2 regions of the Sphingosinicella sp. BN140058 genome follow, and region 1 is predicted to be linked to the other one. Evidence: predicted binding sites of a transcription regulator. Region 1 holds the regulator's gene; the other holds the start of a gene.
What was found. Region 1 encodes LexA, which represses DNA repair genes until DNA is damaged. Its sites were predicted from a motif close to GTTCCNCNCTTGTTCT; they were not measured.
Positions count from the first base shown of each region.

Region 1 (11,812 bases):
GGGCGCGGCGGACCGCCTGGTGAATGGGGCCGAAGGTCGAGCCCCAGCCGACCACCGCGAGCTTGCCGCTCGCGCCCCCGAGACACACGTCCTGCTCCGGGATCGAGTCGGCGACGCCGAGCACCTTTTTCTCGCGAATGTCGGTCATCGCCTGGTGGTTGGCCGGCGCATATTCGATGTGGCCGGTATTGGCGTTCTTTTCGATGCCGCCGATCCGATGGGTGAGGCCATAGGTGCCAGGACGGATCCACGGCCGCTTCAGCTTCTCGTCGCGCGCATAAGGGTTGAACCCCGCGCCCTCGGCAGGCACCTCTTCATAGAACTCGACCTTGAACGGCCGATAGCCGGACATGTCTGGTACCTTCCACGGCTCCGCCGCATTGGCGATATAGCCGTCCGTCAGCAGCATCACCGGGGTCATATACTCGACCGCGATCCGGCATGCCTCGATCGCGCAGTCGAATGCGTCGGCGGGCGAGCGGGCGGCGATCACCGGCATCGGCGCGTCGCCGTTGCGGCCGTAGACCGCCTGATAGAGATCCGATTGCTCGGTCTTGGTCGGCAGGCCGGTCGATGGACCGCCACGCTGCGAATTGATGATGACCAGCGGCAGCTCGGTCATGATCGCAAGTCCCATCGCCTCCGCCTTGAGCGCGATGCCCGGTCCGGACGAGGAGGTGACGCCGAGGCTTCCGGCATAGCTGGCGCCGATCGCCGAGCCGATCGCCGCGATCTCATCCTCCGCCTGGAATGTGGTGACTCCGAATTCCTTGAGCCGCGAGAGATGATGGAGGATCGCCGAGGCCGGGGTGATCGGATAGCCGCCGAAGAACATCTTGAGGCCGGCGAGCTGCGCGCCGGCGACCAGCCCCATCGAGATCGCCTCGGCGCCGTTGACGGTGCGATAGAGGCCGGGCTCGGCCGGCGCGGGCTCGATATGATGCTGCGGGATCTGGCCACCGATTTCGGCGGTCTCGCCATAAGCATGGCCTGCGTTGAGCGCCGCGATGTTCGCCTCGGCGAGCTCCGGTGCCTTCGCGAATTTGGTCCGCAGCCATTGCTCGATCGGCGCGCGATCGCGGTCGAACATCCAGAGCGCGAGGCCCAGCGTCCACATGTTCTTACAGCGCAGCGCTTCCTTGTTGCCGAGGCCGAACGGCTTCACGGCATCGAGGGTGAGCTGCGAGATGTTGAACTTGATCAATTGCCACTTGGCGAGGGAGCCGTCCTCGAGCGGATTGCCCTCATAGCCGGCCTTGGCGAGGTTGCGCACGCCGAACTCGCCTTCGTCGGCGATGATCAGGCCGCCGGCCTTGAGGTCGCTGACGTTCACCTTGAGTGCGGCCGGGTTCATCGCCACCAGCACGTCGGGCGCATCGCCGGCGGTCTCGATCGCGGTCGAACCGAAATTGATCTGGAAGGCCGAGACTCCGAAGGTGGTGCCCTGCGGCGCGCGGATCTCGGCCGGGAAATCCGGGAAGGTGGCGAGATCGTTGCCGGCGAGCGCCGTCGAGAGCGTGAACTGGCCGCCGGTCAGCTGCATGCCGTCGCCGCTGTCTCCGGCGAAGCGGACGACGACCGCCTCCGGCGCCGGATGCGCACTGGCTTCTTCGGGAGTGAGGAGATGCGTGGCCGTCGCCATCGGGCAGGGTTCCTGAACTGTCTGTTGCGGCCTCTTCTATCGCCTGAGGCGGCTTCGCCCAAGGTAGATAGTGAAGGCCCGTTTCTCAACGCGCGCCGGGATGAAAAGCACGGCAAACGAGAGGCTTGAAGCGCACGCCGATGACGCGCGCCGGGTATGTCGGGCTCCATAGCGGGATCGACCGGCTTTGACGAGGGGCGGTGCGCCGGAGCGCAGGCGGGCGGGGCGGCGCTCTACCGAGCGCTGGCGCCCGTATTTGCCTCGGCGATCGGGGCGGAGCCGTTGCTCGTCTCGCCTGCCGCCGCGTTGCCGCCGAACACGTCCGTGTCGGCCGCCTCGTCCGCTGCGGCATCGTTGGCGAGTTCCTCGTCCTGGGCAAGAACGGCGGCATTTGCCTCCGCGGCCTCCAGCAGCTCGTTCTGATCGGCAGCGGGAGAGGCTTCGTTGGCGGTGCCCGGCGCGTCGGCGCGGTCGCAGCCGCCGGTCGCGATCACCAACGGAAGCACCCCCGCAAACCGCAGCGCCTTCAGGGCGCGATGCCGAAAACTGCCCGTCATGGTCTTTCTCCCCCGCGCACCGCCGAGCCGGCCGAATCTCGTTGCCGAGAGTACAGCGAGATACAGATCCTGTGAACAGCCGCGGCACCTGCCCAGCGCAGCGGCAGAGCCTTGAACTCCGCGGCTCGGTTCAGACCAGACGGCTCTGCTTGACCGCCGCCTCGATAAAGCTCGCGAACAGGGGATGCGGGTCGAACGGCTTCGACTTCAGCTCGGGGTGGAACTGCACGCCGACGAACCAGGGATGGTCCGGGCGCTCGACGATCTCGGGCAGAGTGCCGTCGGGGCTCATGCCGCTGAAGATCAGGCCGCCGCTCTCGAGCGCGCTCTTGTAATGCGCGTTGACCTCATAGCGGTGGCGGTGGCGCTCGCTGATCGAGGTGCCGCCATAGATCGCCGCGACGTGGCTGTTGCCGTCCAGGGTCGCATCATAGGCGCCGAGGCGCATGGTGCCGCCGAGATCGCCGTTGGCGGCTCTTTTCTCGAGGCCTTCCTTGCCCATCCACTCGGTAATGAGGCCGACCACCGGCTCCTCGGTGTCGCCGAACTCGGTGGTGCTGGCGCCGGCGAGACCGGCGGTGTTCCGCGCGCCCTCGATACAGGCCATCTGCATGCCGAGGCAGATGCCGAAGAACGGGACCTTGCGTTCGCGGGCGAATTGGACGCTGGCGATCTTGCCCTCGGAGCCGCGCTCGCCGAAGCCGCCGGGGACGAGGATGCCGTGCATCGGCTCGAGGTGGGACGGCACGTCCGCTTCCTCGAACAATTCGGCATCGAGCCACTTGATGTTGACCTTCACCCGGTTGGCGAGGCCGCCATGGACGAGCGCTTCGGTCAGCGACTTGTAGGCGTCGGGAAGGCCGACATATTTGCCGACGACCCCGATCGTGACTTCGCCCTGGGGGTTGAACAGGCGATCGAGAATGTCGTCCCAGCGGGCGAGATCGGGCTCGGGCGCGTCCTCGATGCCGAACGCGCGCAGCACTTCGGCGTCCAGCCCTTCGCGGTGATATTGGAGCGGCACCGAATAGATGCTCTTGGCGTCGAGCGCCGGAATCACCGCTTCCTTCCGCACGTTGCAGAATTGCGCGATCTTGGCACGATCGCTGTCCGGCAGCGGCCGATCAACGCGGCAGAGCAGGAGATCGGGCTGGATGCCGAGCGAGGTCAGATCGCGCACCGAATGCTGGGTCGGCTTGGTCTTCAGTTCGCCCGCCGCGGCGATGTAGGGGATCAGGGTGGTGTGGATCGACACCGTCTGGGTGCGGCCGAGATCGTTGCGAAGCTGTCGGATCGCCTCGATGAACGGCAGCGACTCGATGTCGCCGACGGTGCCGCCGATCTCGCAGATCAGGAAATCGAGATCGTCGACCTCGGCGCGGGCGAACGCCTTAATCTCGTTGGTGACGTGCGGGATCACCTGGACGGTTGCGCCGAGATAATCGCCGCGCCGCTCCTTGGTGATGATGTCGCGGTAGATCCGCCCCGTCGTGATGTTGTCCGACTGGCGCGCGGCGACGCCGGTGAAGCGCTCGTAATGGCCAAGATCGAGATCGGTCTCCGCGCCGTCGTCGGTCACATAGACTTCGCCATGCTGATAGGGCGACATCGTCCCGGGATCGACGTTCAGATAAGGATCGAACTTGCGAATGCGGACCTTGTAGCCACGCGCCTGCAGGAGGGCGGCAAGCGATGCCGCCATGAGACCTTTGCCGAGGCTGGAGACCACGCCGCCGGTGATGAAAATGAACCGCGCCATGGGAGTTACCGGATAGTGGGGCGGACCGCGCAAGGGCAAGGCCGCGAATCACGAAGTGGGCGGAATATTTTCACGCCCAGCGACGATCCGGAGGCGTCGCCCCCGGATCCTGCGAGAAGTGACGACGCGCTTATTGCGCGATCGGCACGGCGCCGTTCGACGGGGCGGGTGCCGACGCCGCGCCCGGGGCCGGAGCGCGCTGGGCAGCGCCGGTCAGCGGATCGGTGGCGGGTGCGGCGGGGGTGCCGACGGGTGCCGGCGACACCGGAGTCGGGCTCGGCGCCACCGCTGCGGGATCGATCCGCATCGGCGCACGCTCGATCGCGGCGAGGCCGGCAAGAACGATCGACAGGATCACGAACAGACCGCCCAGGATCGACGTCGCCCTGGTCAGGAAATCCGCAGCGCCACGCGCTGACATCAGGCCCGAGGGGCTGCCGCCCATGCCGAGGCCACCGCCTTCCGAGCGCTGCATCAGGATCACCGCTACGAGTGCGGCGGCGACGAGGGTCTGAACGATCAGGAAGAAGGTGAACATCGAACGTCTTTCAAACGGGTTCGCCGCGACCATGCCGCTGCGCACCGGAGATGTGGGATTTCAGTCGCGCGATCTAGTCGATCGCGGCGCAAGGTTCAACCGCGCGAGTCCCGCGCCGGAACGGCGTTCCGCACGTTCAGCCGGGGAAGCCGCTGCCCGGCTCAGCTGTGCGCCGCCGCCTCGATGATCGGCACGAATTGTTCGGCGGTGAGGCTCGCGCCGCCGACCAGCGCCCCGTCGACATTGTCGACCGCAAACAGCTCGGCGGCATTGTCGCCTCGCACCGAGCCGCCGTAGAGAATACGAATCCGTCCGCCGGCGTCGCCGAAGCGATCGACGAGTGCCCCGCGGATGGCCGCGTGGATTTCACGAACGTCGTCGCAGGTCGCGGTGCGGCCGGTGCCGATCGCCCAGACCGGCTCGTAGGCGACGACCAGTTCGGCGTCGCCGGAAAGTTCGGGGATGGAGCCGGCAAGCTGGGCCGCGCAGCGGTCCACGGCCTGCCCCGCCTCGCGCTCCGCCTCGCTCTCGCCTATGCAGACAATGGTCTGCAGGCCCGCAGCGAGCGCCGCTTCCGCTTTCGCGAGAACCTGTGCGTCGCTTTCCTGCTGCTCGGCGCGCCGTTCGCTGTGGCCGACGATGACCAGCCTCGCCCCGGATTCCTTGAGCATCGCTGCCGAGACGTTGCCGGTGAAAGCTCCACTCGGCTGATGGTGGCAATCCTGGCCGCCGATCGGAATGCCCCCGCCCCGCGCAACCGCCGAGGCGATCAATGTGAAAGGCGGGCAGATCGCAACGTCGACGCCGGGCGCACCGCGGGCGGCGGCGGCGATGGCGCTCAACTCGGCAAGCTGGTGGAGGCTTCCATTCATCTTCCAATTGCCGGCAACCAGCTTGCGACGGACGTGCATCGCGCTCCCCTTTTCTTTCTTCGATCGTGATCTCCGGCCTACCAACCGGCAACGGCCCTGCCAAGCTTGCCCGCTGCCACCGGCCCTTCTATGACCTGCCGCAAAACCAGCTTCCAAGGTACCAAGATGCTCTCCTTCTTTCGCCGCGGCCCAGTGGCCAAGCTCATGCTTCTCGTCCTCGGCATCGGCATCTTCGCGATCGTGATCACCGGCTTCGGCACCGGCGGCAGCGGTCTCGGCGGCCTCGACACCGGCGGTACAGGCGGCGCGATCGCCTCGGTCGACGGGGAGAAGATCACCGCCCAGGAGGTCACCCAGGTCACCCAACAGGAACTGGCCCGCTTCCGTCAGCAGCAGCCGGATCTCGATCTCACCGCATTCCTGCGCCAGGGATCGCTGGAGATCATCGTCGACCAGATGATCGACATGGCAGCAGTCACCGCTTTCGGCACCGACATGGGCCTGGTTGCGACGCGAGAGATGGTCGAGCGCGAGATCCAGCGCGATCCGCGCTTCCGCAACCTCGCCGGCCAGTTCGATCCGGCGACGTTCCAGCGCTTCCTGCAGTCCGAAAAGGTGACCGAGGCGAAATTCCGCGAGGACGTCTCCAACCGCCTGATCCAGCGCCAGCTGGTCGCGCCGGCGGCGGGTTCGGTGTTCGTCCCGCAGGGCTTTGCCGCCCAATATGCATCGTTGCTGCTGGAAAAGCGCTCCGGCCTCGTCGGCGTCGTTCCGGCGGAAGCGATGGGTCCGGGCCGCGAGCCGAGCGACGCGGAGATCGCGACTTTCTATCAGCAGAATATCGGTCGCTACACGATCCCCGAGCGCCGCACGATCCGCTACGCGGTGTTCGGCAAGGACACGGTGGCGGCAGCCACCCAGCCGACCGACGCCGAGATCCAGGCCGCCTTCCAGCGCGATCAGGCGACCTATGGCGCCAGGGAGACTCGGTCGCTGTCGCAAGTCGTCCTCCCCGACGAAGCCGCTGCGCGCAGCTTCGCCCAGAAGGTGACGGGCGGTACCGCTTTCGACGCCGCTGCGCTCCAGGCCGGCTTCGGCGCCGCCGACATTGCGGTCGGCGAGCAGAGCAAGGAGGCGTTCGCGCGCCTCAGCGCGCCGGCAGTCGCCAATGCCGTGTTCGGCGCCGCCAAGGGCGCAACCGTCGGACCGGTGCGTTCGCCGCTCGGCTGGCACGTCGTCCGCGTCGACGACGTCAAGACCGTCGCCGCCCGCCCCTTCGCCGCGGTGCGTGCGGAGATCGCAGCCAAGCTCCAGCAAGCGAAGGCCACTGCCGCGCTCGGAGATCTCTCCGGCCGGATCGAGAATGCGATCGCCGACGGCGCAAATTTCCAGGAGATCGCGCAGCGCGAGAAGCTGGCCGTCCAGGAAACGCCGCCGGTCACCGGATCGGGCGCAGCGCCGGGCAACCCGCAATGGCAGCCGACGCCCGAGCTTCAGCCGCTGCTTCGCACCGCGTTCGAGATCGAGGCCAATGCCGAGCCGGTGGTGGAGGCGATCACGCCCAACGAGCGCTATGCGATGATGATCGTCAGCAACGTCGTCCCTGCCACGGCGCCGCCGGTCGCCCAGATCCGCGATCGTGTGAAGGCGGATCTGATCGCCCGCCGCGCCAACGATCGCGCCAAGGCGATCGCGACCGCGCTGGTGTCGAAGATCAACGCCGGTACCGCACCTGCTCAGGCGTTCGCCGAAGCGCAGGTTAAGCTGCCGGGCGTGCAGCCGGTCACCGCCGCCCGGATCGACATCGCCCGCCAGGGGCAGCGGGTACCGCCGCCGCTGGCCATGCTGTTCAGCCTGCCGCGCGGCAAGGCCAAGCTCATACCGGCCCCCAACGGCGCGGGCTGGTTCGTCGTCTATCTCGACAAGGTCGTGCCCGGCGATGCGAGCAAGGAAGCGGCACTAATCTCCAGCGTGAAGAACCAGTTCAGCGAAGTGATCGGCAACGAATATGTCGACCAGCTCAGCGCCGCCGTGCGTGCCCGCACCAAGGTCAAGCGCAACGAGGAAGCGATCCAGGCGCTCAGGAAGCAGCTGACCGGCGGCGGCCAATGATTGCGGGCTCTCCCGCGTGGGCCCGGCCCACGCGGCGGAGCCGGCCGTTCCTGAAGCGCCCGCAGCGGCGCCAATATGCGGCCCGGATCCTCGTCGTCGACAATTACGACAGCTTCACCTGGAACATCGTCCATTATCTGCGCGCGCTCGGCGCCCAGGTAAGGATCGAGCGCACCGACGACATCAGCGTCGCCGATGCCTTCGCCTACGGCGCCGACGGCATCCTCGTCTCGCCCGGTCCGGGACGGCCGGAGGAGGCCGGCATCTCGATGGCGCTCGTCGCCGCCTGCGCCGAGACCGCCAAGCCGCTGCTCGGAATCTGCCTCGGCCACCAGGCGATCGCCGCCACCTTCGGCGGCAAGGTCGTTCGCGCGCCCAAGCCGATGCACGGCAAGACCTGTCCGGTCCGCCACGACGGAGACTTTCTGTTCGAAGGCCTCCCCTCGCCCTTCACCGCCGCACGCTACCATTCTCTGGTCGCAGAGCCGGCAAGCGTCCCCGACTGCCTGATCGTAAACGCGACGGCGGACGATGCCACCGTGCAGGGGCTTCGCCATCGCACGTTGCCCATCCATGGCGTCCAGTTCCACCCGGAAAGCGTCGCCAGCGAGGGCGGCTACCGGATGCTCCAGAACTTCATCGCCCTGAGCCGCGGCGCCTGAACGTGCACCGATAGCGCTCGCAATTCGAGCCGTGCGTGAAACGAGTTGACAGGCCTGCACCTGTTTCCTACACGTTCCGCATTCGTTCCTTGAGGGCCAGACGATGCTGACGCGCAAGCAACATGAGCTTCTGACCTATATTCACGACAAGCTCGCCGAAACGGGCGTGTCGCCGTCCTTCGAAGAAATGAAGGATGCGCTCGACCTCAAGTCGAAATCGGGCGTGCACCGCCTGATCTCGGCGCTTGAAGAGCGCGGCTTCCTTCGTCGCCTGCCGAACCGGGCGCGTGCGCTGGAGGTGATGCGCATGCCCGACGTCAAGGCCGGCATTGCCAGCCAGCCCAAGGCGCCGGTCAGCACGCCGCAGGCGGCCAACGATGTCATCGAGCTTCCGCTGCACGGCCGTATCGCCGCAGGCATGCCGATCGAGGCGCTGGAGGGGCAGAGCACCCTGCCGGTTCCGGCAGCCCTGCTAGGGCCCGGCGAACATTATGCGCTCGAGGTTGCGGGCGATTCGATGGTCGAGGAAGGCATCCTCGATGGCGACTACGCTCTGGTCCGCAAGACCGACAATGCGCGTGATGGCGAGATCGTGGTGGCGCTGATCAATGAGGAAGAAGCGACATTGAAGACCTTCCGCCGCGAAGGCTCGATGATCCGCCTTGACCCTGCGAACCGCAATTACGATCCCCAGCGCTACCGCCCCGACCAGGTCCGCATTCAAGGGAAACTCGCGGGCTTGCTCCGACGCTATTGAGACGAATTCGATGCGGAAGCCTCGGTCCGGAATAAGCCCGACACAGGCCTGAAGCCCTCCCCTGGGTTGAGAGGGTGGATGGACGCGGCGGAGGCACCACATCGGCCGTCGACCCTCCGCCGGATCCATCTCGCTTCGGCCATCGCGCCTCGAGCCATGACATGATCGGCAAGGGCGTCGTCGTCGCACGCGCGATCGCCGGCGGCCTGTCTCGGTCCACCCCACGCTGCTTCCCACCAGGAGGGAGCGGCAAGATAGGAACAGTGCCATGTCCCGCCTCAATTATGTCGAACTTCCCGTCCGCGACGTCGCTGCTGCCAAGGCCTTTTACGAAAGCGCGTTCGGCTGGAGCTTGACCGAATTCGGCCCGACATATGCGGCGACCCTGACCGGCGATACCGACATCGGTCTGCAGGGCGACGCCGCCGAAGCGACCAAGGCGCCGCTGCCGGTGATCGAGGTCGATGATCTCGACGCGGCGCTTGCCGCGGTTCAGCAGGCAGGCGGGACGCTTACCCGCCCGATCTTCGCTTTCCCTGGCGGACGGCGGTTCCAGTTTCTCGATCCCAGCGGCAACGAAATCGCTGCCGTGAAGTCCGATCCACACCCGGCGGACTGAAGCGGGGCCCGAGGCGCGCTGAAGCCGGCCGGTCTGCCCCACAAGAAACAAAGGCTTGTGGCCCGGGATGCTCCATCGCGACCGAGACCAAGATCGTTTCGGGTTGGATCAGGCTGAGACGTGCATCCTTGTCTCAACCATGTGATCGAGCACGGTCCCCGCCGTCGGCGGAAGCGAAGCGCTTGTGCATCAGTCGATCATGCTCTGGCTGCGCTTGAGGCGCACCGTTGCATCCAGCTCGCCGCGACCGAGTCAATCCGGCGCACGGTTCGACCGGCGCGCCTCCAAACCGCGCCTTCCATACGCGGGATCGTTGGGTCGGCTGAGGCTCGATCCGTGTCAGTGGCGGATCTTGTGGACGATCCAGGCGATGATGCCGCCGAGCACAAGGCCGAACAAGCCGGAGGCCGCGGCGGTGACAAGCCAGGCGACGATCCCACCAACGCCGCCGGCGGCATGGTGCACGGCCTCCGCAACATGATGGATGGCCTCTGCAGGTGCGTGCAGGCCGAGCACTTCGAGGCCGTGGATCAGGATCCCACCGCCCACCCAGATCATCGCCGCGGTGCCGATGATCGACAAGGCGCGCATCAGCACCGGCATGCCTTTCACCAGGCCGCGGCCGATCGTCCGCACCGGCGCCGAACCGCGCTTCGCAAGGTGCAGGCCGATATCGTCCATCTTCACGATAAGGCCGACAACCCCGTAGACGCCGATCGTGATCGCAATCCCGACGATGGCGAGCACGAGCGCCTGGTTGAGGATCGGCGAATTGGCGACGTCCGCCAGCGCGATGGCCATGATCTCGGCCGAAAGGATGAGATCGGTCCGGATCGCGCCGCCGACCTTCTCCTTCTCGAGTGCGGCCGCATCGGTGGTGGCAACCTCCTCCTCGGCATGTCCAGGGCCGCCGAGCGCCTCGATCACCTTCTCCGCACCCTCGAAGCAAAGATAGGCGCCACCCAGCATCAGCAAGGGCGTGATTGCCCAGGGCGCGAAGGCGCTGAGCAGCAAGGCGGCGGGCAGCAGGATCAGCAATTTGTTGCGCAGCGAACCGAGAGCGATCTTGCCGATGATCGGCAATTCGCGCTCCGGCGACAGGCCGACCACATAGCGGGGCGTCACCGCTGTATCGTCGACGACCACGCCGACCGCCTTGGATCCGGCCTTGCCCGCGGCAGCACCGACATCGTCCAGCGATGCGGCGGCAAGCTTGGTGATGCCCGCAATATCGTCGAGCAACGCAACCAGACCGGAGGGCATGTACGAAATTCCCCGCTTGAACGGCCACTTCGGCCGATTCGTCGGAGGCTATTCCCCCGAACATGGCGGCGAGAGCAAGGGGGTTCGGCTCGGGGTGATGCTTTGCCGTCGAAGGCTCGAGCATCACGACCGGAGCGGCTGACCCAACTGCTAGCGGTGAAATCGGATTACGTTCGCAGGGATGGTGTCGACGCCCGGGCGCGGTGCAATCGCGACGACTGCGAAGGCGGTGCGGTCGGATCGAAAGGCGAAGGCTCTCTCCCCGGGCGAAACGCCGGCGCCGATGTCGGGAAGCGGTCGCCAGCCTGCTGCCTTGGCTCCGTTCGCGTAATAGGCTTCGACCCGCGCCAGATCGACCGTGGCCGCTAGGACGTAACGCGCCACTTCCGGGCGACCGAAACGAGGCCCAAGCACGTCGACGACGTGCGCGACAGCAGCAGTGTCGGCGGCTGCGATCGTGTCACCGAACGCATATTCCTCCTGCTGCCGGAAAGCCGATGGCGGGCTCGGCACCTCCGGCTCCATCGGCGCCGCCCGGCAATCACCAAGCAGCAGCGGCAACAGCAAAGCGGCGGCGCGTCGCCCGAGCGCCACGCGCCGCCCTGGCCTCAAGGCTGGGCGGTCCGCTGCACGATGCTGAGGCTAGTGTTGAACGCGTTGCGGATGTCGTCGCCGACGCCGAGCTCGTTGGTGGCGGGATCGACCGGCAAGGCGGCGCGCTCCAGCCGTTGCGCCGGCGCAAGGCCGGGATCCTCCAGCGCCCAGCGCACCGCATAATGGGTCCATTCCTTGGCGACGCTGGCGGCGGTTCCCACCGCATCCTTGGCGGGACCGCCGATCTTCGCCTTGTCGATCAGGGTCAGCGTCGAATCCAGGACGGAGGTCATCATCTCCTGCTGCTTCTTGACGTCGGTCGACCAGGACTGGGCTCCGGCATATGTCGCGCCGACGAAATAGCCGAGGGCGCCGGCATTTTCCCGCCGCTCCTGCGCCGCGCCGCCGGCGACCTTGACCTGTGATGTCGCATCGAG
Region 1 covers NZ_CP035501.1:5,090,970-5,102,781, reverse strand. The annotation lists gene ETR14_RS23150 (2-oxoacid:acceptor oxidoreductase subunit alpha) at 1-1,642, opposite strand, end outside; gene ETR14_RS28600 (hypothetical protein) at 1,876-2,199, opposite strand; gene ETR14_RS23140 (CTP synthase) at 2,330-3,958, opposite strand; gene secG (preprotein translocase subunit SecG) at 4,089-4,496, opposite strand; gene tpiA (triose-phosphate isomerase) at 4,658-5,407, opposite strand; gene ETR14_RS23125 (peptidyl-prolyl cis-trans isomerase) at 5,561-7,480, shown strand; gene ETR14_RS23120 (aminodeoxychorismate/anthranilate synthase component II) at 7,477-8,142, shown strand; gene lexA (transcriptional repressor LexA) at 8,246-8,899, shown strand; gene ETR14_RS23110 (VOC family protein) at 9,168-9,518, shown strand; gene ETR14_RS23105 (DUF808 domain-containing protein) at 9,858-10,781, opposite strand; gene ETR14_RS28595 (hypothetical protein) at 10,780-10,923, shown strand; gene ETR14_RS23100 (hypothetical protein) at 10,932-11,375, opposite strand; gene ETR14_RS23095 (hypothetical protein) at 11,390-11,812, opposite strand, start outside.

Region 2 (11,812 bases), 1.8 Mb from region 1:
GCCCTTGTTCCTGAAGAAGGGCGGCTACGTCTATGTGCTTCCCGATACGAAGCCGCTCGAGACGGTGTTTCCCCGCCTACAGGTCCACGATGTCCTGAATGGCAGCGTCTCCTAGGGATTCGCCGCACCTTTGCACTTGCGCGTCGCCCGGCGTTCCTTTGGGCGAGCGTGGTAACTGCCCGAAATCCCCGCAACCGCATTTCACACGCGCACTCCAACGCTCGCTCCCACGCTGCCCGTGCACAAAGCCGGCGGAAGAAGGAGCGCAGATCATGTCGTCGAAATCCCTTGTCGCAGCCGCCGCAGGTGCGGCAACGCTGGCGGCGTGCACGTCGCCGAGTGCATCGGATCGCCCCCAAGCATTGCTGGCCGAAGAGGTGGCGCGTCTCGCCGCCGACACGGCCGAGGCCAATGCGGCGCTGATGCGGGGCGACGTCGATCGTCATCGCGCGATCGTCGCGCTGTCAGACGACTTCACCTTGATGTCGCCGTTCGGCGGCAGCCCAAGCCGCGGGCGAGACCTCACCCGGGAGGATTGGGATCGCATCGGCCGCTTCTTCCGGAATGGCACCTTCGAACAGGAACTCGTCGAAAGCTACGCAACCGATGGCATGATCGTGCTCGTGCTGATCGAGCGCACCCACGTCCAGGTCGGCGGCCTTCCCGCGCAACCCTGGGCATTGCGGGTGACGCTCGTCTATACCCGTGCCGGAGACCGATGGCAGCTTGCCCATCGCCATGCCGATCCACTTGCAAACGGCCTCGACTTGGCCGCCGCTGCCAGTCTTGCCCGCGGGACGGCCGAATGAAGGGGGCGACCAACCTCCGGCTCCCGGCGCCTTGACTCGCAAGTCTACATAGGTTGTGTGAGGTCATGCCTCGCAACCGCCGGCCATCCAAGCAGATGCTCGCCCTTCTGGAGGCGCTGGCGGCGCAGTCGCAGCAATGGCGGCATGGCTATGATCTGATGAAGGAAACCGGCCTGCTTTCGGGGACCCTCTATCCGCTGCTGATGCGGATGACGGACCAGGGACTGGTCGAAGCGGAATGGCGCGCGCCGGCCCAGCCGGGCCGCCCCGCCCGCCACGCCTATCGGCTCACCGCGGCCGGGATCGCCTTTGCGCAGGCGGTTGCAGAGCCGGACGGGGCTCTTCCCTTCAAGTCCGCCCTGGCCTGAGGCTCGCGCCGCCGGACGTGGGGGCGAAACAAGGATGCAAGTTCGAAGCCGCCGCCGAAGACGAAAGCCAGCAGATCCCAAGTCGCGAAGGCTCATAAAGCGCTACGCGCAGCCGAGATTCCTGCGTGCCAGCGCCATTGCACCGACGATCCCGGCGCCGAACAGCGCGCCTTCGCCCGTGGCGGTGACGACGCGGGCGATCGTGCCGAAACCGCTTTCCCCGAACAGGCGGCCGAGCGCATCCAGCCTCAGCCGCGACCCCGGAAAAGCCTGCGCGAGCAGATCGAGGCTTCCGGCCATTAGGTGACCGCCGCAGAGCGCGACCAGCAGGCCGCCGGCACCACCGGCCACCGCGGCAATGGCGATGCTGCGCCGGAACGCGGACGCGGTGCCGCTCCGCGATTCCGCCCAGGCGCCGACGCCGACCGCACCGCCGAGCAGCAGGCCCTCGACTCCGCCGGCGATGTCGCCAGGCGCGCGGCCGAGCAAGAGGTTGAACCCGTCGATGCCGAGCAGCTTGACGAGTCCGCCGACGATCATGCCGCCCAGTGCACCTCCGACAATGCTCCAGCGCGGACCACCGAAGACTTGAGCGCCGGCGATCCCGCAGCTCACGCCGGCTCCGCCCATCAGCGCCGCGGCAATGGTCAGCCACAGGAGCACGAGCAGCACCGACGCGGCCCCCGTTCCGGGCGCGAGCGGCTGCGCTGCACCGGCGAAGCCGTAGGCGAAACCGCCGATCACCCCCGCAAGGCCCGCCCCGATCGACCCGGCACCGGCGAGCAGCAGTCCATCCCGGATCGTCATTGCGCGATCGCCATCCTCTGCCTGCTCGTGCACGGCAGCCTCCGGCGCGTCTTCGACGGTCGCGACCTCAGCGATGAAGCGATAGCCATGCTTCGGCACGGTCTCGATGAACCGCGGCCGGATCGCGTCGTCGCCGAGCTGCCGCCGCAGCGTACGAATGCATTGGGTGAGCGCCTCGTCGGTCACCGGCACCCCGCGCCAGACCTGATCGAGGAAGCGGTCTTTCGAAATAAGTTTACCCGCCTCGCCGACGAGCAGGATCAACGCGTCGAGATAGCGCGCGTTGAGTTCGACCGGCACGCCTTCCTGCAAGAGCCGGCGATTACCGGGATCGAGGAGGAAGCGATCGAATTGGAAGCTGTTCGGGGCCATGGCCGGTCTGGCTAGCATGCGCCGGAAGCCGCTGTCGCCACGCCGCACCCTGCACATGTCGATTTCAGCGAAAGCTCACCACTTGCTCATGCCGATCACCCGGTCCGGCGTCCATCGGGACGATCGACAAGCATGGAGACAGAGGATGACGAGCGAATTCGATCTGGCCGCTACGCGGCGCGTGAATCCCTGGCGGCTGGCCGCCTGGAGCCTTGCAGGGTTGCTCCTGATCCTGCCGATGCTGGCGATGCGGTTCAGCGCGGAGGTGAACTGGACGACCGGCGACTTCTTGTTGGCGGGCCTGCTTCTAGGCGGCACCGGCCTGATCCTCGAACTGGCGGTGTGGCGATCGCGCGATCTCGTCTACCGGGCTGCGGCTGGGATGGCGCTTGCCGCAGCCTTCTTGATCCTGTGGGCCAATGCCGCGGTCGGCATGATCGGCGATGAGGACAATCGCTACAACCTTCTGTTCCTGGCGCCGATCGCCATCGCTCTCCTCGGCACGATCGCGAGCCGGATGCGGGCGGCTGGAATGGCCCGGACGATGCTCGCCGCAGCCGCAGCGCATCTTGCAATCGCGCTCGGCGGTCTACCCGCTGACCGCCATGGCGCGCTTATCAGCGCAGGGCTGGCCGCACTCTGGCTGATCTCGGCCGGCTTGTTTCGGGCCGCGGCATCGCGGCGGAGCTCCGGCGACGAGGATCGAGGCGGTCGCGCGTGACGCCCGCCAGGTCCGGTCGCCCAGGGACCGGACCCTAATGATGGCCCGGTCCCTGGTCCTGCAGCTGGTTGCCGGGCGCGCCGACCTCGCCCGCGGGCAGCACGATCGCGACGTTCTGCATCATGCCCTGATCCTCGTGATCGAGGATGTGACAGTGGAGCACGAATTCGCCGATGTAGCGCTGATAGCGGGTGCGCACGGTGATCGTGTAGACGCCGCCTGCCTTGCCGACGCTGGAGCCGGGCAGCAGGCTCTTGATCATGAGCGTGTCCTTCCAGACACCTTTCAGCCCCGGATATTGCGGGTCGGCCGGCTTGCCGCCGATGTCGTCGACTGCGCCGGGCACGCTCACGTCCTTGCCGTTGGGATCGAGGATCGAGACGATCTGGAACGGATTGACGTGAATGTGGAAGGGGTGGCTGACGAATTGCGATTGCAGCGACCATTGCTCGACCGCGCCCAGGTTGAGCTGGCGGTCGACCCGGTTCGGATCGTAGGGACGCGGCTCATAATCCTGGCTGCCGACCTCGAACATCGTGCTCTGGGTGCTGACGTCGATGTTGAAGGTGAGGTTCTGGTAGCCCGTCACCTCCTTGTCGCCGACATCGGGGTGCGGGACGAACCGCGAAAAGCGTAGGTCGGCGGCGAGATCGGCGATGACGCCGTCCCGCACGTCGGGGGGCATCAGGCGCCGCGCGCGGTCGATCAGCGCCTTCTGCACGTAACCCCGGATGTCACCGCCGGTGGCCGTGCCGGGGCGGACCGAGACGATGCCGAGCAGACGCTGCGGCACGTCGTCATTGCCGACGCTGCCGGCTTCGGGAGTCTCGATGTCCAACGCGCAATAGTCGCGGGACTCCGGCAGCGTAACGAGCGCGTCGAAGCGATAGCCGGGCTGGAACGTCGCGAGTCTGGTCTCCTGCGCCGCCGCCATGGTCAACCCGTCGGCCGCGACCAGTTGGTAGGGCACCGGCGCGCCGGTGCAGTTCTGCTTCACCCAGGCGTCCATCTGCGGCGCGGCGAGACGGTCCGGCCGAGCCACGCCGGGTTTCAGGGCACGGAATTGCAGGGCGATGGTGTCGCGGACGCCGCCATGGATCATCCGCCAGCGCTGGATCTCGCCCTGCGCGGCGGCGATGGTCGGCAGCACTTCGCCGTTGATGCTGGTGAAACGGCCGGATGCGGCCCAGCTGCCCGGCCCGAAGGGCGCATAGCTCTCGATCCGTCCAGCCTGTCCGGCAGGGCAATCATAGGTCTCGTTGGCCTTGGTGTCGCGCTGGGCTGGATCATTCAGGCAATAATATTGGATCTGCTGAAAGACGAGGACCTGCTCCTTCATGTCCCTGAGCAGCGTATCAAGGTCGCCGTTCGCCTGTGATGTCGGGGGCCGGTCGCCGCGAATGATCAGCGCGCCGGCCATGCCGCTCGACACCTGCAGCGCGGTCGAGCCGTGGCGATGGGTATGGTACCAGAAGGTGCCCGCCGGATGATCGGCCGGGATGTTGTATTCATATTGGAATTTGACGCCGGGGTTGATCGACAGCAGCACGTTGTCGCCGTTGCCGGACGGGTTCACCCACAGGCCGTGGCTGTGCAGATTGGTGCCGTTGAAGCAGTGCGGAATGTTGATGTGGTGGTCGCCGGTGGCGCAGCTCGCATCGGCCGGCAATCGGTTGTTGAGCGCGATCCGTACCGTTTCCCCCGGCGCGGCGACGATCATCGGCGACACGAACGCTGCGCGAGGCGGCGGCGGCGGATCGGTCGGATCGGCGTAGGCGCGCAGATGTACCTTGTCCCATGCCCCGGTCGCCGGGTTGAAGATCTCGCCGTCGCGGTAGACGATGTCGAGGTTGAGCAGCCGCTCCTTGCCGCCGGCGAGGCCGGGCTGCGACAACAGCAATTTGGACGGCGCGTCCGGCGCGGCACCGAGCTCAGGCGGATTGACGACGAGGCGATCGTCGTCCTGCGCCGCGGCCGGCGCCCCCCAGGCAAAAGCGCAGGCGGCGGCGCCTGCAAGCCAGAGACATGCGCGTTGCTTGACCATGATTCCCCCCTGCCCTGGCGGCGATCGGCAGCCGGGCCGGGGCAAGATAGACGACGAAGGCGCCTGCCAAGAATAAGGGGATTGGTCCGAAACAGAGCAGATCGTCGGCCGCAGAGCCGAAGAGATCAGGCGAGCGCGGCGCGGGCCGCGATCAGGGCGTCGGCGCCTGCGGCGATCGTCTCCGGCTTCTTGGCGAAGCACAAACGGATGATGCTGGTCACCGGATCCTCGGCGTAGAAAGGCGACAGCGGGATCGCCGCGACCCGGAAGTCGCGGACGATCCGATCGCAGAAGCTCGCATCGTCGAGCGCGATGCCGGAGGCGGGCAGGTCGACGCAGACGAAGTAGGTGCCCTCCGCCGGAAGCAGGCTGAAGCCGCCGGCGGTCAATCGGGCGACGAGGTCGTCACGCGACGCGGCGAAGGTCCGGCGCATCGTCTCGAAGGTCGTCATGTCCTTGCCAAGGCCGTAGCCAACCGCCGCCTGGAGATTGGGCGGCGTCGCATAGGCAAGGAACTGGTGCGCCTTGGAGATCGGCACGGCGAGATCGGGCGGTGCCACGATCCAGCCGACCTTCCAGCCGGTCAGCGAAAAGATCTTGCCCGCGGAACCGACCTTCACCGTGCGCTCCGCCATGCCCGGCAGCGACGCCAGTGGCCGCAGTGTGCGGCCGTCGAAGACGACATGTTCCCACACCTCGTCCGTCAGCGCGACCGCATCGTGGCGCACGCAGGCTGCGGCAAGCAGGCCGAGTTCGGTCTCGTCGAACACCCGCGCACTCGGATTGTGAGGGTTGTTGAAGATGACCAGGCGGGTGCGCGGCGTGAAGGCAGCCGCCAGCGCCGCTTCCGTGATCCGCCAATCGGGCGGTGCCAGACGGATGAAGCGGGGAACCCCGCCGGCGCGCAGCACCATCGGCAGATAGGCATCGTAGAGCGGCTGGAAGAGCAAAACCTCGTCGCCCGGCTCCACCAAGGCTAGGATCGCCGCCGCCAGCGCCTCGGTCGCACCGGAGGTCACGGTGACGTCGGCTGGCGCAATCTCCAGCCGCTGATGGGCGCGATAGTGCGTCGCAACCGCTTCGCGCAGCATCGGCAGGCCGAGCATCGGCGCATATTGATTGGACTCGTGCAACAGCGCGTCGGCGGCGCGGCCGACGACATCGTCCGGCCAGCCGAAATCGGGAAAGCCCTGGCCGAGATTGACCGCGCCGTGTTCGACGGCGAGCGTCGACATCGCGGCGAAGATCGAGGTCGGCGTGTTGGCGAACAGCGGATTCATCAGGTTCCCCGGCCTGGCGGCCGCGTCAGAGCCGCTCGAGCAGCGCCATCGCGGCGGCGGGCGCACGCTCCTTGGCGCCGTTGATCATGAACACGTAGACATCGCGCGGCCCTGCCGCCGGCTCCTTGGCGCTGTAGGGATAATCGGGCGGACAGGTGCCGCCGGCCCAGCCCCGCGCCACCTCGGCCCAGCGATCGAGCTCCGCCGGCGCATAACCCTGCGGTTCGTCGCTGCGGGCGCCGAGCAGGCGGGCGTAGACGAGGTCGCCGCTGAGATCGGGAACGCAGGGGAATTCCTCGCCGTCCCCGAACACGATCGCGACTCCGGCCTCCCGCATCATCGCGACGAAGGCGGGATCGCGGAAGCTCTCGTGGCGCGGCTCCACGGCGTGCTGCAAGGTAACGCCGGCGACCTTGCGCGGCAGCAGATCGAGAAAGGCACGGAAATCGTCCGGATCGAATTTCTTGGTCGCCATCAGCTGCCAGACGATCGGACCGAGCTTGTCGCCCAATTCGGTGAAGCCCTGATTGCAGAAGCGCTCGATGCCCTCGCCGCTCTCGCCGAGCACGCGGCGATTGCTGCAATAACGCGAGCCCTTCAGCGCGAACTTGAAGCCGTCGGGCACCGCCTTGGCCCACTTCTCGTACGACGCCGGCGACTGCAACTTGTAATAGGTGGCGTTGATCTCGATCGCGGTGACGTGCTGCGCCGCATATTCGAGCTGCTTCGTCTTGGCGAGTTTGGGGGGATAGAAGGTCTCGCGCCAGGGCTCGTAGTCCCAACCGCCTATGCCCACCCGGATCGTGCCTGCGCTCATCCTGCCTTGCTACCCCGCCGGCCGGCATCGCTCAACCCGCGCTTGATCGTAACGCACGGCGACGCCACAGCGCAGGGGAACACGGGAAAAGGGTTCGGCATGAAGATCGACCGGCGAGGCGCAATGGCATTGGGAATGGCGGGATTGGCAGCGGCAGGAACCGCCCGTGCGCAGGGGGGCAGCGATCGCCGCCCGCCCGATCCGGGCGAGACGATCCACTTGTGGCCGAACGGCGCGCCGGGTGAAGACCGCGTGACCGTCACTCCGGAGGTGACCGAGCGCAGCACCTCCCCCGATTATCACGATCGCTTCGCCGCCTACACCCGCGACCCGCGGATGATGGTCTATCGGCCCGCCAAGCCGAACGGCGCTGCGATGCTGCTGATCCCCGGCGGCGGCTATCGCTATTCGGTGCTCGACAAGGAAGGAACCGAGATCGCGCTGCCGTTCAGCAAGGCGGGCATCACCTGTTTCGTGCTGCTCTACCGCCTGCCCGCCGATGGCTGGACCGCCGGCCACGACGCGCCGCTGCAGGATGCGCAGCGCGCGCTCCGCATCATCCGCGGCCGCGCCGCCGAATTCGGCATCGATCCGAAGCGGGTGGGCGTGCTCGGCGCCTCCGCCGGCGGTCACCTCGCCGCCTGGCTGTCCACGGGCGCGCATTACCAGGTCTATCAGCCCGTGGATCGGCTCGACACCGTCTCCGCCAAACCCGATTTCTCGCTGCTCCTCTATCCGGTGATCGCCATGGCAGAGCCGCACGTCCATGCCGGCTCGCGCAAGGAGCTGCTCGGGGCGTCACCAACGCCGCAGCAGATCGCCGCTTACTCGCCCTATCTGCAGGTACGCGCCGACACCCCGCCGGCCTTCCTCGTCCATGCCTATGACGATGGCGGCGTGCCGATCGAGAACAGCTTCCTGTACGCGGCTGCGCTTCGGGCCGCCAAGGTCCCAGTGGAAACCCATTATTTCGAGGAAGGCGGGCACGGCTTCGGCATCCGCCAGACCAAGGACCTTCCCGCCGCCGCCTGGCCCGACCTGTTCCTGGCCTGGGCGGCACGCAGGGGCTATCTGGGCGCAAGCACCTCGGCCAGAGCGCGCTGAAAGCGCGCAGGGTCCTCAACCTGCGGTGAGTGTCCGAGCCCGTCCAGACGGACGAGGCGGGCGCCGGGGATGTGCTTCACCGCATCCTCCGCCGCCTGCGGTACAGTGCGGACCTGTGCCGGATCCGGTGCGGTGCCGCCGCGAAAGGCGGTGAGGTCGCGCTGGCCGATGATCAGCGCCGTCGGCATCGTCAGCCGCGGCAGCTCCGCCGCCACCGGTTGGGTCTGGATCATGTCGGACAGCCGCGCCTGTGCCTCGCGGACGATGTCGCCGTTCGGGCTCGCATATTGGCCGGCGAGCATCGCCACCCAGCGATCATAGGCCGGCCGCCATTCGCCATGGTAATAATTGCGCAGCTGATAGGCCTTGATCGATCTGGCGTCGGTCTTCGCCTCTTCCGCACGCAGCGTACCGAGATCGGCATAAGGCACGCCTTCGGCGAGCGTATCGTTGAGCCCCAGCGGATTGACCAGCACCAGCTGCGACACACGGTCCGGGTGCAGCAGGGCGAAGCGCACCGCCAGCATGCCGCCGGTCGAATGCCCGATCAGGGTGACGGCGCCGGCCCCGGCGCGATCGAGCAGTCGCCTGGTCAGCTCGGCGAGGCTGTGGAAGCTATATTGGTAGCCGGCGGGCTTCGAGGATTTGCAGAAGCCGATCTGATCGGGAACGATCACCCGGTAGCCGGTGGCGGCCAGCGCGCGGGCCGTCTCTCCCCAGGTCGCGGCACAGAAATTCTTGCCGTGGAGAAGCACGATGGTGCGCCCGTTCGCCGCGGCGGTCGGCGCGACGTCCAAATAGGCCATGCGCACCGCGCCGCCCTGCGATTCCGTGTCGAACCAGCGTACCGGATAGGGATAATCGAAATGCTCGAGATTGGCCCCGAGCGTCTCGGCCGCTGCCGGGCTGGCCGCGAGGGCGGCGGCGATCAGGAGCGGAACTCGTTTCAAGGCGATCTTCCTTCGGTCATGATGTTCGGCAGCCGTCCAACGCGCCGCCGCCTAGACGGTCGCACATCCTTATGACAACGGTTACCGTCGAGGCTAATTTGGTGACCAATCGAGGAGAGACGCATGCTGATCCTGGCACTCGCGCTGGCGGCAGCGCCGCCGATGGTGGTGATCGACGAACGCAAGGTCGTGCGCGAGGAAGCGCCGCCGCACGGCGCGATCGGGATGAGCACGGCCTACCGGATCAGCGACGCCGCACCGGCGCGCAAGATGGAGTTCAGGAAGCGCGTCCTTCACAAGGGCGCCGCGATCGGGCTCCACCCGATCGCGCATGACGAAGTCTATTACGTCCTCTCCGGCGAGGGCGAGGTCGAATCGGACGGGGTCAAGGCGCGGCTGATCCCGGGGATGACCGCCTATCTGTACGACGGCGCCAATGTCGGTATTCGCCAGTTGGGCGACGCGCCGCTGGCGCTGATCGTCTCCTACCCGCTCGAGCAGAGAACGGCCGCGCCGAAGCCGTAGCCGTCCTCTGGTCAGCGCTGCGTGCCGAGCGCGCCCATCAGCTTGACCATGTTGGCCATGTAGGTGGCGGTGGAGATGCCGGTCACCGGATGGTCGGTCGTGTAGGGCGACGTGTCGGTGTCGTCGCCGACATGGGTCGAGCGGAAGTCGCCGGGCGCGGGCGTCGCTGAACCGTCGCCCTTATACGGGTTGCTCGTCGCCTTGAGCGGGGTCGGCCACCAGCCCTGGCTGTTGAGCGAGCGGATCAGGTCCCGCGGCGTCGCCGTTACCGAGCCCGCGTTGAGATCGGAGCCGACCATTCCGCCGCTGACGAAAAAGCGCGGCAGCGGTGCCGCATTGGCCGCCAGCAGAGGCGAATCCTTCGTCGCCTCGGCGACGGGCAACGCCTTCAGCGCTTCATATTCCTGTCGCAGGCGGGGAACGTCGATAGAGCGGAACGCCGAATAGTGGCCGAGCGTCGCCTCGGGACTATAATCCCAATAATATTCGCCGTTGACCACGTTCGAGCCGCGGCGGTGGACATAGATCGGCTTGTTGGTGCCGATCTCGACGAACGTCGGGAAGCGGCGATTGCCCTTGCCTTGGCTGTCGGGAAGGCGAACGCTGTCGAGCCAGTCGAGCGCCTCGGGAATGCGGGAGAGGAACCGGCCGTCGCCGGTCATCCGATAGAAGTTCATCAACTGCTCGACATTGTCGGCGGTCGATGCGGTATGCAGCGCATTGGGCTCGTAGGTCCTCGCCGCGGCCGGCTTGAGGTCGAGCGTATATTGCAGCCCCCAACCGGCTTGCGGCGCCGGCTGCTGGGTGAGTAGATAGACGTTCATCCCGCGCGTGATCGCATCCAGCACCCGGGTGTCGCCGAGATGCTGATAGGCCATCAGCAGGAACTTGACGTTCTCCGCGGCGACTTCGTCGTTGAACGTGATGTAGCTCTGGTAGCCGGGATAATTGGGATCGAAGGGCCAGCGCTGCGGCCAGCCGCCGACGGGATATTGGCTCTCGAGCACGAAATTGACCGCCTTTTCCAGCGCCGGCCGGTATTTCGGATCCTGCTTCTCGAGGTAGATGCGCAGCAGGAATTGCGCGGCCTCGGAGGTGCCCATGTCGTCGAACGTGGAATTGTCCGCGTAATGCTGGAATTCCTCCATCCGCCAGGCATTCTTGCCGATAGTCTCGTACCAGTGCCTGGTCGCCGCCGGCCCGCCGAAATCGATGAAGTAATGCCAGCCACCGGAGCGGTGTTGGCCACGGACAAGGGCGCCGGCGACCTTTTCCGCCGCCTGATAATAATAGTCGTCGCCCGTCGCATGATAAGCATCGAGGAAAAGATGGCCCATCGTCGCGGTGCCCGGCGGCTGCACCCAGATCATGTTGGGCGTCGCCTCGATCTCGCCCCAGCGCCGCGACATGTCGGGCAGATAGGACCAGACATAGCCGCCGTGGCTGGACGCCTTCTCGACCATGAAGGTGGTAGCGCGCTTCATCGCCTTCTCGATTTCGGGCCGGCTCTGCGCCGCCCCCGGCGCAGGGGCGAGCGAAACACTGGCAAGCAGAGCGAGAGCGAGGAAGCGCGCCTTGAGGATCATGTGTTGTCAGGCCTTAGAGCTTGAAACGGGCGCCGAACTGGATGGTTCGGCCGAAATGGTTGTACTCGTAATTGCGGTTCGCATCCTCGTCGGTGAAGCGATCGCGATAATCGTCCGTCAGGTTGATGCCCTCAAGCGAGAGTTCGACCTGATCGGTGATCTTGTAGCGGATCGAGGCGTCGACGTTGATCGTCGAGTTGTAGCCCTCGAACAGGTTGCCGGTGGCGCTGCCCCCGTCGAGGTAGCCGCTGCGATAGCTGGCTGAAACGCGGGCGCTGAACTTGCTGTCTTCGTAGTAGAGCGTTCCATTGTAGGCGCGCTTCGACAGCCCGTACAGGGTTCCCTCCCGCGTGACGGGCACGTTCGCGCCGTTCGGCACCACGACCGGGCCCGTAAGGCCGTAATCCGCACTGGAGTCGACGAAGGTTG
Region 2 covers NZ_CP035501.1:1,171,760-1,183,571, forward strand. The annotation lists gene ETR14_RS05260 (hypothetical protein) at 1-115, shown strand, start outside; gene ETR14_RS05265 (nuclear transport factor 2 family protein) at 273-809, shown strand; gene ETR14_RS05270 (PadR family transcriptional regulator) at 875-1,177, shown strand; gene ETR14_RS05275 (transcriptional regulator) at 1,280-2,356, opposite strand; gene ETR14_RS05280 (hypothetical protein) at 2,502-3,077, shown strand; gene ETR14_RS05285 (multicopper oxidase family protein) at 3,112-5,121, opposite strand; gene ETR14_RS05290 (aminotransferase) at 5,247-6,401, opposite strand; gene ETR14_RS05295 (DUF72 domain-containing protein) at 6,427-7,218, opposite strand; gene ETR14_RS05300 (alpha/beta hydrolase) at 7,354-8,322, shown strand; gene ETR14_RS05305 (alpha/beta fold hydrolase) at 8,286-9,272, opposite strand; gene ETR14_RS05310 (cupin domain-containing protein) at 9,396-9,797, shown strand; gene ETR14_RS05315 (pectate lyase) at 9,809-11,383, opposite strand; gene ETR14_RS05320 (TonB-dependent receptor) at 11,397-11,812, opposite strand, start outside.
Region 2: ETR14_RS05275 (transcriptional regulator) is a predicted target of LexA. The motif match lies at 2,430-2,445, and genes of this name have one in related genera.